2 regions of the Halomonas sp. GD1P12 genome follow, and region 2 is predicted to be linked to the other one. Evidence: predicted binding sites of a transcription regulator. Region 2 holds the regulator's gene; the other holds the start of a gene.
What was found. The regulator FliA, encoded in region 2, starts transcription of late flagellar genes. The targets are predictions, from matches to a motif close to CTAAAGTTNNNNNNNNNNCNGCCGATA.
Positions count from the first base shown of each region.

Region 1: OCT39_RS02395 (flagellin) is a predicted target of FliA. The motif match lies at 2,776-2,802, and genes of this name have one in related genera.

Region 1 covers NZ_CP107007.1:496,423-502,522, forward strand. The annotation lists gene OCT39_RS02380 (flagellin) at 1-471, shown strand, start outside; gene OCT39_RS02385 (flagellin) at 675-1,550, shown strand; gene OCT39_RS02390 (flagellin) at 1,756-2,598, shown strand; gene OCT39_RS02395 (flagellin) at 2,875-3,738, shown strand; gene OCT39_RS02400 (flagellin) at 3,943-4,797, shown strand; gene OCT39_RS02405 (glycosyltransferase) at 5,066-6,100, shown strand, end outside.
Region 2 covers NZ_CP107007.1:132,283-138,382, reverse strand. The annotation lists gene OCT39_RS00640 (Crp/Fnr family transcriptional regulator) at 105-848, shown strand; gene OCT39_RS00635 (hypothetical protein) at 890-1,438, shown strand; gene OCT39_RS00630 (flagellar motor protein MotB) at 1,435-2,097, opposite strand; gene OCT39_RS00625 (motility protein A) at 2,102-2,917, opposite strand; gene OCT39_RS00620 (RNA polymerase sigma factor FliA) at 2,957-3,655, opposite strand; gene OCT39_RS00615 (flagellar protein FlhE) at 3,681-4,085, opposite strand; gene OCT39_RS00610 (hypothetical protein) at 4,123-4,620, opposite strand; gene flhF (flagellar biosynthesis protein FlhF) at 4,704-6,100, opposite strand, start outside.

The DNA.
Region 1 (6,100 bases), 360 kb from region 2:
GTAGCGGGCAGCAACAACTTCAACGGCACTAACCTGTTGTCAAGCGGCGCGAGCACGGCGCTCAATATCCAGGTCGGTTCTAACACCAGCGGCAACGACACTATTACCGTCAATACTTTCGACGCAACTAGCAGTGCGCTGGGTGTTAGCGGGTCTGCGGCGGCTCTCTCCGGTGCCGGCGCGACTCACGACAACTTCCAGACGCTGATCGACAATGTCGATACCGCCGTCAAGTCGCTCGACACGCAGCGTGCGACTCTGGGTGCCACGCTGAACCGCTTCGACTCTGTGATCGATAACCTGGCGACCACGACTACTAACCTTTCCGAAGCGCGCTCACGCATCGAAGATGCCGACTACGCGAAAGAAGTGTCGAACATGACACGCGCCAACATCCTTCAGCAGGCGGGTACGTCCATGCTGGCCCAGGCTAACCAGACCCCGCAGTCTGTACTGTCTCTGCTGGGTTAATCGCTCAAGCAGTAGTACCACGAGCGAAGTGAACGACGGGGCCGCAAGGCCCCGTTTTTCGTTGGGCGCCTCGCGCATTTTTCTCATGTGAATCGCGCGAAAGGCCTAAAGAAGTGCCTCCAACAGCCGTTAATTATAATAACGGCGATGCAAGCGCCGATTTAAAGGCCTCTCCTGGGCCACTAAACACAGAGGATTACCCCATGTCCGTCATCAATACCAACATTACTTCCATGATTGGCCAGAACAACCTGAGCAAGTCCCAGGGCATGCTGGCTCAGGCGCAGGAGCGTCTTTCTTCCGGCCTGCGTATCAACAGCGCCTCCGACGACGCAGCAGGTCAGGCGATCGCCAACAAGATGACCGCCCAGATCAAGGGTATGGATCAGGCGAGCCGTAACGCCAGCGACGGTATCTCGCTCGTTCAAACCATGGAAGGCGGCCTGGACCAGATCAACGACAACCTGCAGCGTATTCGTGAGCTGGCGGTTCAGGGTGCCAACGACACCAACACCGACGATGATCGCGCCGCAATCGAAACCGAGATCAACGAGCGTTTGGCCGAGATCGACCGCGTAGCGGGCAGCAACAATTTCAACGGTACCAATCTTCTTAACGCCAGCGGCAGCCTGAGCATCCAGGTCGGTTCCAATACCGATGTTGAAGACGTCATCAATGTTAAGACTGTCGATGCTACCGTGTCGGGCCTGGAACTGACTAGCGCCTCGGGCGGAGTCGTTGCAGCGGCTTCCGGCGGCGCCGCTACCTTTACGGCGGCTAGCGGAGCTGGCGCCCACACCAGCTTCCAAAGCCTGATCGATGCCGTTGATACTGCTACTAAAACACTCGATACCAACCGCGCTACTTTGGGTGCTACGCTGAACCGCTTCGACTCTGTGATCGACAACTTGGCGACCACCTCGACCAACCTGTCCGAAGCACGCTCGCGAATCGAGGACGCCGACTACGCCAAGGAAGTGTCGAACATGACGCGCGCCAACATCCTTCAGCAGGCGGGTACGTCGATGCTGGCCCAGGCGAACCAGACGCCGCAGTCGGTATTGTCTCTGCTGGGCTAATAGTCGGGTAAGTGCTGCCATTGACAGCTAGAGTAACGGGGCCAATTGGCCCCGTTTTTCGTTCTTTCTGCAAGCAAAATTATTTTCACAAAACGGCTTTAAACCATTCAAGAATCCACGTTAACGGCCGTTAATTATAATAACGGCGATGCAGTCGCCGACCTGTAGGCCCTTCTCAGGCCATAAAATACCGAGGATCTCATCCATGTCCGTTATCAATACCAACATCACCTCCATGATCGGCCAGAATAACCTGCGCGCTTCGCAGAGCATGCTGGCTCAGGCACAAGAGCGTCTCTCTTCCGGTCTGCGCATCAACAGCGCATCCGACGATGCCGCCGGTCAGGCGATCGCAAACAAGATGACTGCTCAGATCAAGGGCATGGAGCAGGCCAGTCGTAACGCCAGCGACGGCATCTCGCTCGTTCAGACCATGGAAGGCGGTCTGGATCAAATCAACGACAACCTGCAGCGTATTCGTGAACTGGCGGTACAGGGTGCTAACGACACCAATACCGCCGACGATCGCGCGGCGATCACGACCGAGATCAACGAGCGTATCGCCGAGATCGACCGCGTAGCGGGCAGCAATAACTTCAACGGCACTAACCTGCTTAATGTTAGCGGTGGCGGTACTCTGAACATTCAGGTTGGCTCCAATACATCGACCAATGATGTTATTGAAGTGAGCACAATCGATGCGACTAGCGCTGCCTTGGGAGTGAGTGGCGCAGCTGCCGCGCTTTCCGGTGCAGGAGCATCGCACACGACTTTCCAGAGTTTGATCGACGCTGTCGATGGCGCAACGAAAACCCTGGATACCAACCGCGCGACTTTGGGCGCCACGTTGAACCGCTTTGATTCCGTGATCGATAACCTGGCGACCACCTCGACCAATCTGTCCGAAGCGCGCTCACGTATCGAGGATGCCGATTATGCCAAGGAGGTGTCCAACATGACCCGAGCGAACATTCTGCAGCAGGCGGGTACGTCCATGCTGGCTCAGGCCAATCAGACCCCGCAGTCTGTTCTATCTCTGCTTGGCTAATAACGCATTAATGAGTGTCGACGGGGCCGAAAGGCCCCATTTTCGTTATGAGTACGATAAAGATATGGGAAACTTTGTTACACGCTACAAGCCCCATATAGCCAGAAAATAATGCGAATCCTCTGCACCATTTGTTGTATGGCGTTACTTTTTGCTACACAAAAAAAGCCTTGTTTCTTCAAGTGTTGGATATAGCAGCCGTTACCCCTTGGTAGCGACGGCACAAGCGTCGCCAAGTTGGCCCGCTGGCCAGTTATACTTCAAGGAGCAATACTCATGTCTGTAATCAATACGAATATCACCTCCATGATTGGCCAGAATAATCTGAGCTCTTCACAAAGCATGCTGGCTCAGGCGCAGGAGCGTCTCTCTTCCGGACTGCGTATTAACAGCGCCTCCGACGATGCCGCAGGTCAAGCCATCGCCAACAAGATGACTGCCCAAATCAACGGTATGAGCCAAGCCAGCCGTAACGCCAGCGACGGCATTTCCTTGGTGCAAACCATGGAAGGTGGTCTCGATCAGATCAACGACAACCTGCAACGTATTCGTGAGCTGGCGGTGCAGGGCGCTAACGATACCAACACGGAAGAAGATCGCGCGGCGATTGCCACCGAGATCACTGAGCGTATTGAAGAAATTGATCGTGTTGCGGGTAGCAACAACTTCAACGGTACTAACTTGCTGGACGGCGTTAGTACTGACGACCTGGAAATTCAGATCGGCGCGAACACCACTGACGATGACACCATTTCAGTAAGCCGCTTTGACGCCACTAGCGACAACCTGGGCGCGGTGAGTGGTGGGGTTGCCAACCTGGAGGCAGCGGCCACCGCGGTATCAGGTGGTGGTGACCATAGTGATTTCCAATCTTTGATTAATTCAGTGGATAGCGCCGTAAAAGAATTGGACACTAATCGTGCGGAGCTGGGTGCCACGCTCAACCGTTTCGATTCGGTGATCGACAACCTGGCAACGACCGAAACCAACCTTTCCGAAGCTCGGTCGCGCATCGAAGATGCCGACTACGCGGATGAGGTCTCCAACATGACCCGCGCTAATATCCTCCAGCAGGCGGGCACCTCCATGCTGGCGCAGGCTAACCAGACGCCGCAGTCCGTACTGTCTCTGCTGGGTTAATTGCTCGAGCAGTAGCACAACGAGTGAAGTGAACGACGGGGCCGCAAGGCCCCGTTTTTCGTTGGGCGCCTCCCGCATTTTTTCTCATGTGAATCGCGCGAAAGGCCTAAAGAAGTACCTCCAACAGCCGTTAATTATAATAACGGCGATGCAAGCGCCGATTTAAAGGCCTCTTCTGGGCCACTAAACACAGAGGATTACCCCATGTCCGTCATCAATACCAACATTACTTCCATGATTGGCCAGAACAACCTGAGCAAGTCCCAGGGCATGCTGGCTCAGGCGCAGGAGCGTCTCTCTTCCGGCCTGCGTATCAACAGCGCTTCTGACGACGCAGCGGGCCAGGCCATCGCTAACAAGATGACCGCCCAGATCAAGGGTATGGATCAGGCGAGCCGTAACGCCAGCGACGGTATCTCGCTCGTTCAAACCATGGAAGGCGGTCTGGACCAGATCAACGACAACCTGCAGCGTATTCGCGAATTGGCGGTTCAGGGCGCCAACGATACCAACACCGCCGATGACCGTACTGCGATCACCACTGAGATCAACGAGCGTCTGGCCGAGATCGACCGCGTAGCAGGCAGCAACAACTTCAACGGCACTAGCTTGCTCAATGCCAGCGGCAGCCTGAGCATTCAGGTTGGCTCCAACACCGATTCCGAAGACGTGATTAGTGTCAAGACCGTCGATGCGACTGTGGCGGGTCTGGGCTTAGCAAGCGGCAGTGAAATCACCGGCACCACATTTGCCGTTAGTGGTGGCACCGCAGCCCACAGCAGCTTCCAGAATCTAATCGACTCCGTCGATGCCGCGACCAAGACTCTGGACACCAACCGCGCAACCTTGGGTGCCACGCTGAACCGTTTTGATTCGGTAATCGACAACCTGGCGACCACCTCGACCAACCTGTCCGAAGCGCGTTCACGCATCGAAGACGCCGATTACGCGAAAGAAGTGTCCAACATGACTCGCGCCAACATCCTGCAGCAGGCGGGTACCTCCATGCTGGCCCAGGCGAACCAGACGCCGCAGTCTGTACTGTCACTGCTGGGTTAATCCTTTCAGTAGTAAGACGCATGAAAGAACGGGGCCTTCAGGCCCCGTTTTCTTTTAGGCGGCTTGGTACCACCTCCTTTACACATTTTTCATCGGGTTGACCTTGAACGTGACGCCGGATATTCGGTAACGACAATTATCTCCTTCGCAATCCTGGTTCCTGAAGCAGTCCAGGGAATACCTGCTTAAAAACAGGTGCATTTACCTCTTTGGTACGCGTCGTCGCGAAGTAGACTAGGCAGACTGCCACTTTTTTGCGAGCTGCCTAATGGCCAAGACGACCCCCGCCACACCCAAGCGTAAACCCCGTTTGCTATGGGCCAACCCGTTCTGCCTGCTCGATACGTCCAGCGGTGCCAGCATGACCGTACGCCAAATGCTGTTGCAGTTAGTGGCCAATGGGTATGACGTCAAGGTGCTAGGGGCTACGGTGTTCGACAATCCCAAGGGAATGGCGCTTCTCAAGGAGCAGTTCGCTGATCTCGATTCCCATCTGCACCAGTTGATCGACGCGGAAGATGGTCCTCTGACTCATCAGATGCTCGTGAGCTACAGCTATAACCGAAATCATTTCACCACCCATGAAGAAGGGCTCTGGTATAGCCAGTATGTGTATCTGTTGGATTCTTTCAAGCCGGATGTGGTGTGGTTTTACGGCGGTCAGACTGTCGATATGTTGATTGCCGATGAAGCCCGGGATCGTGGTATACCGGTCGCTTTTTACCTGGCCAATGGCAACTACAAATCGCCGCGCTGGTGCCGGGATATCGATTTGATCGTGACCGACAGCCAAGCAACGGCGGACATGTATCGTAAGGAAGTAGGGTTTACCTCCACGCCGGTAGGCAAGTTTATTGCCTCGGACCGCTTCGTTGCCGATGAACACGAGCGCAGGCGGCTGCTTTTCGTAAATCCGAGCTGGCAGAAGGGCGCCAGCGTGTTCGTGCAACTAGCCGAAAAGCTCGAGCGAGAGCGCCCGGATATCGAACTTGAGGTTGTGGAGGCGCGCGCCGATTGGTCGGCCGTCCTGCGTGAGACGACTAGGCGGATGGGCCAACAGCGCAACAGTCTGAACAATGTAACCGTAACGGCCAATACTAATGACATGCGAGGGCCCTACAGCCGCGCACGCGTTTTGGCTGCGCCCAGCCTCTGGTGGGAGAGCTCCGGGCGGGTGCTCGCCGAGGCCATGCTCAATGGTATACCGGCGCTGATCTCCAACCGGGGTGGTATGCCCGAAATGGTGGACGAAGCTGGCATAGCGTTCGATTTCCCCGAACAGTGTTATGAAGAGCCCTACCAG
Region 2 (6,100 bases):
GGCAATGTCAGGCAAGCCGCCGTATCGTTCCCCTTTGGCCGTCACCGCCGGCCCTGAGCGGCGGCACAGCCCGGGCACGCAGTCAAGAGAAGGAGACACCGAGCATGAGTCAGGAAAAGAGCTGTATTGTTCGCCACTTCAACCATTATTACTCGTTGTCAAAAGACGAAGAGCAGCTGCTTGATTCGCTCGAAGAGAGCCCGCTCGATCAAAAGGCGGGGTCACTTCTGTGGGAGTTGAAGGACCCCGCTCAGGAGTTTTGCACGCTGCGAAGCGGCTGGGCCTACTCCTATCGCCATTTGGAAAACGGCGATCGTCACATCATGGAGGTGTACCTGCCCGGTGACATCATCGGCCTGCGCGAATTCGCCTTCTCCCAGCGGCTGGAAAACGTGCGCTTCATCACCGACGCCGTGGTGTGCCGTTTTCCGCACAAGCGGATGATCGATCTGTTCAGCCAGTCGCTGCCGCTGACCTCGGTCATGTTCGCCATCAGCAGCCGCCAGCAGTCGCTTCTGACCGAGCGGCTGGTGAACCTGGCAAGACGCACCGCCCGCCAAAAAATGGCCCACTTCATCCACGAGATGTACGTCCGCCTGAGCCAGACCAACCCGGATTTGACCGGGCAGTTTCGCCTGCCGCTCTCCCAGGAGCAGCTCGCCGACGTACTGGGACTCAGCCCGGTGCACGTCAGCCGCACGTTCACCGCGCTTAGCGAGGCGGGGCTCATTTATCGCGACCGCCATCACATCAACATCCCGGACCTGGCGGCGCTTGCCGCCGAAGGCGAGTTCGACGACTGTTACTTAAGCGACAACGTGCGGCCGCTGCTCGGCCAGTCGGAGTGATGCGTATCTTTTCTCGACATCAATACTCGGCGCACCGTCCCATGACGTCTCACTCTGTTGCCGCGGCCGCGCTCGGCGTCGCCGGGCTCTTCGTTTTCGCCACCGCCGCCCAGGCGGCGCGCTATCCAGTCAGCGATGACACCGCCTTCGGCGCCTGGCACGCCGCGACGACCACCGATGCCGGCCAGCGCCACTTTCGCGCGCTGGAGGCCGAAAGCTATTCGGACGCCATTTTGAGCGTGAACGCTACCGAAGGTGTGTGCCACCTGCCCTGGCTCGAACTACGCGTGACCCTCAAAGAGACGCAGTCCGAGAGCCGCGCGGTGAACCTGGTCCCGGCGCGGCTGCGCGTCGACCAGACGCCGATCATGGAGACCATGGCGGAGTTCATCGTCGAAGAGGGGGATGACGGCTTCTACAGCCACTTCTACCTGGGCGAGCTCGACGCGCTACTGGCGCGCATGAGTGAAGGCGAGCAGCTGTTCATCGGCTTCGAGCAGGGGAGTGCCACGCCCTGGACCATGACGTTTGATCTCGACGGCGCCGGCAAGGCGATTCAGGAGATGCAGCGGCGCTGCGCCGGGGCTTAAGGCGTAACCCGCGCCGGCTCCGGGGCGGGAGTTCGCAGCACGAATTCGACGCGGCGGTTGGCGGCGCGCCCTTCCCGCGTGTCGTTGCCGGCGAGCGGGCGCGTGTCGGCGTAGCCCACGGCGCGTAGCCGCTGCCGCGCCACGCCCTCCTGCTCGAGATGGCGCACCACCGCGATCGCCCGCCCGGTCGAAAGCTCCCAGTTGGAGGCGAACGCCGCGGTCGAAATCGGCACGTTATCGGTATGGCCTTCCACCGACACCTCGCCCTCGAAGGTGTCGATCACCTCGCTCAATCGCTCGAGCACGCCTTCGCCCTGGGGGGTCAACTCGGCGGCGCCGCTGGCGAACAGCAGGCTGTCGTCGATGCGCAGGGTCACGCCTTCGCGCCCCTGGCTGACGCTTACGCCCTGAATATCGAGCGCGGCCATGGCCGGCGATAGGCCGCTGTCGCGCGGCAAGATTCCCGAGGAGAGCGGCTGAAGGCCCTGGCCTTCGTTTGATGCCTCGCCGCCGCTACCCGCCGGCGTCAGTGCCAGCAGCAGCACGAACAGCGTGATCAGAAGCGTCAATACGTCGAGGTAGCTGGTCAGCCACCCCTCCTCGCCTTCGCCGCCGGTAAAGGGCGATTCCAGCGCGTGGCGGGCGTCACAATTGAGCATGGCGCTAGCCTTTCGCCGCGACGCCGCTGCCCGGGCGCGGCTTCACGTGGGGATCGTTGATCTCGTCGTGGTAGTTGGCCACGAACGAGTTCAGCGTCTCTTCGATGAACGACGGCAGCCGGCGCTTGGTGATCAGCGAAATGCCTTCGAGCACCATGTTCATGGTGATCAAGCGCTCCTCGGTGCGCCGCTCGAGCTTCACCGCCACCGGCTTGAACACCAGGTTCGCCAGCAGGATGCCGTAGAAGGTGGTGAGAAGCGCCACCGCCATGCGCGGGCCGATCACCTCGAGATCCCCGGCGTCCATGACTTCGAGCATGTTGACCAGCCCCACCAGGGTACCGATCATGCCAAACGCCGGCGCGTAGGTCGCCATGGTGCGAAAGATCTGCGCCTCGGCGTGCTCGCGGGCCTTGAGCCTGGCGATACGCCAGCGCAGCATGTCAAAGATCTCGTCTTCCTTGGTGTTGGCGATGACGAGCTGGATGCCGGTGCGCAAAAACGGGTTGCGGGTGTGTTCGAGCTCGCGCTCCACTGCGCGCACGTCGCCCTTGAACCAGAGCCTGGCCATGGAGACCAGCTCGTCGATGTCGTCGCGCACATAGGTATTCTCGCGGCGAAATACCAGCCCCACCAGGCGTACCACGCGCACCACTTCCTTGAGCGGATAGCTGATGAAGGTCGCCGCCAGCGTGCCGGTGATGACGATGGCAAGCCCGGGCAGGTTGATGAAGCTTGCCGCGGACTCTGCGGTAAAGAACAGCACGCTCACTAGCAAGAGGATGCTGGCGCCTATTCCAATCAGGGTAGAGGGGTTCATCGACGGCTCCTCGCCGGTTGGGGTTGACAGTGAAAAGGTTTAGTCCGGCTCGTGCAGACGCGCCCGCAAACGGCTGATGGCCTGGCTGTGTAGCTGCGACACGCGCGACTCGGTGACGCCCAGCACCGCGCCCACCTCCTTGAGGTTGAGCTCTTCCTGGTAGTAAAGCGCCATCAACAGCTTTTCGCGCTCCGGCAGCGCCTCGATCGCGGCAATCAAGGTTTCGCGCTGCTGGCCGTCCAGTAGCTCCTCGAAAGGCGCGTTCAGCGACTCCTGAATCGGCTCGCCGCCCTCCTCCAGAAGCTCCTCAAAAGGCAGCAGATGGCCACTATTGGTGTCCGCCAGAAGCTGCTGGTACTCGTTAATTGGCATGTCCAAATCGCGGGCGATCTCGCTCTCTTCCGGGGGGCGGCCAAGGCTTTGCTCCAGCCGGCGCACGGACTCGTCCATGGCCCGGGCCGAGCGGCGTACGCTGCGCGGCAGCCAGTCCCGGGTGCGCAGCTCATCGACCATTGCGCCGCGAATTCGCTGGCTAGCAAAGGTGGCGAAGCTCGCCCCCTGGGCGGCATCAAAACGCCCCAGCGCCTCTAAAAGCCCTACCATGCCGGCCTGGATCAGATCGTCGAGCTCGATGCTGGCCGGCAAACGAACTTGCAACGCCAGCGCCTGGCGACGCACCAGCGGCATGTGCTGGTTGACCATATCGCTGTGTTGGATTCTTCCCTTTGCTGTATACATCGGCGTGCCCCTGGCTAATCGCTGGTCACTGATAGTTCACAATCACTTGAAGCCCTCTCACCCTCACCGGCGGCTGGCCACGCCCCAACGCGAAACGAAACTCGAGCGGCGCGCCGGCATTGAGCCCGGCAAGGCCGGTGGCACTGCCGCGCTGGCCGTCGAGGGCGACGCAGCGCTCCGGGTGGCAAAGCCAGGCATGGATATCGGCCCCCGGCGGCGCTTCGAAGCGCCAGTTGACGCGCTCGATGCGCCCCTGATGAATCTCGGCACTGGGCGGCGGCGCGAGCGCCTGGCTGGCACTTGCCCGGTCGCTCATCGCGACCATCAGCCCGGTCGTATCGACACTCCAGCTGCCCCCGCCCGCCAGGGCCGACAGCGAAAGCCCGCTGGCCACCACCCCACTCAGCGCTGCGAGAATGACGTTTCTCATTAGCATAACCTAACCATAGTGGCTCACTCAGTATGGCCTACCTGGCCAAAAGCAGCAGTTCGATCCCCAGGTACGCCGCCGCCGCCGCGCGCAGATTCTCGAGCAGCCCGGCGCGGGGCAGGCCCGGCTCATGCAGCGCCAACAGCCGTTTGGGCCCCTGGTGTTCGCTGACCAGGCGCAGCGTGCGGTACATGGCGGCGAACGCCTCGGCGTCGCTTCGCACCCACAGCGCCCAGCGCGAGTAGCGCGCGCAGAGCGCCTGGAGCGGCGCATCGGCGTCCACCGGCACGACCTCCCAGCTCTCTGGCGTTGCCGCCCAGCGCCGGCCAAGCCGCGACCACTCGTCGAGGCGCGCGATCACCGGCTCGCGCTGCTTCGACCCAAGCCCGACCACGGCGAGCGGTATTTTGGCGACGTGCGCGTTGGTGGCATGCGCGTCTGCGACGTGCGCGTTGGCGACATGCGCGTCCGCGACGGGCGCATCGACAGTGTGCGCGTTGGCTTCGCTCGCCTCCAACGCCTGAGCCTGCCGCACATCGTCGTCGCCTTGCGCGCCGGCCGACTGGCCGGTGCGCAGGTTCGCCCACTGGCGCAGCCCCGCGGCCTGGTCCTGGCCGCTCATGCAAAGGTCTCGCGGCTGACGCTGCCAAACTGACGGATCGCGTCGCGGGTCATTAGAAAGTGCATGATCGCGTCCGCCAGCGCGCTATCGCGGCGCTTGCGCGGGCTACCCAAAAGGCGCAGTAAATCCTGCTGCAACGCCTGGGCCTCTTCGTCCTCGGCGCTGTCCAGGTGGGTGGCCACGCACGCTACGCCGCTGGCCATCAAGAGCCGTAGCTCAGCGCTGACCTCGCCGCCGTCCGACTCCTTGAGCGCGCGCCAAACGCGTTTGGTCAGCGCTACCGTGCCTTCACTTTGCAGCTGGGTGATCAAAAGCGACAGCGCCTCGCTCCCCAGCCGCGCCGGCGTGAGCCAATAGCGCTTGGCGACCCGCCGCGATGTTTCCGGGTCGCGCAGTTCGCCGCGCCAGGCGAGCAGCCGCCGGCCCGCGACGTCGGTAACCTCGGCGTGGGCGCTGTAGAGCGAAAGCGACTGACCGCGAAAGCGCACGGGCACCTGGTGGCCCAGGGTCGCCTCGTCAAACAGCGCGGCCATGGCGTAGCGCTCGCCCTGCCAGTATACCCGCTGGCTTCCGCTGACCCGGCTGACCCAGGTCAAGCGCTCGGCTTCCAGCGCATTAAGCGTTTCGCCCTCGACCAGGGTGGGCAGCAGATGCACCGCGGCCTGGCGCTGCGCGTCGATGCGCGCCTGCCAGCCGGCGCTCTGGCGGTGCTGTAAAAGCGTCAGCGCACAGAGGCGTCCGTCGGCATCGAGATTCAGATCCGGCATCGACCACTCCATGCCGCGCTCGGCGCGCCGGGGCGACCACACCACCCCCAGCGCGCGCTGCTCATGATGGCGGTCTGCAAGCGCTGCCAAACGCTGGTCGTGGAGCACGCCGGGCAGCGCGGCGATATCCCAGCTCGCCTCCAGCAGAGAGAAGCCGGCAACGCGCTCGCGAAGGCTCGCCATCAGCAGGCCAAGGCGCCGCCCCTGGCCCAGCACTTCCCGCGACCAACGCGGCGCCAGCGCCTCGCTCGACCAGGCCGGGCGGGCGGGTTCGCGCTCGCGCACGTCGGTCATGGCGTGGGTGAGCGCCTGGTCCACCAGCGCCGTCGGCTCGGCCAGCTGCATGTCCTCCGGTACGCGCTGGCCGTTGGAGCAGAAAAGTACGCGCAGGCCAAAGCGCATGACGATATCCAGAAGCGGCGCCAGCCGGCCCGCCTCGTCCTGCTTGGTAATGATGCAGTCGTCGAGCTCCGCCCCGGCCGCCCGCGCCGCTTGGCGGTAGCGCAGCACTACCTCTTCCAGGGTTTCCGGCTGGCTGGCGGCGTTGAGCACCAGCACCAGGCGCACCCTAGAGCCGCCGCCCTGCAGCTGGTCGATCTGGGTGATGACGCGCTGGTCGCGCTGGC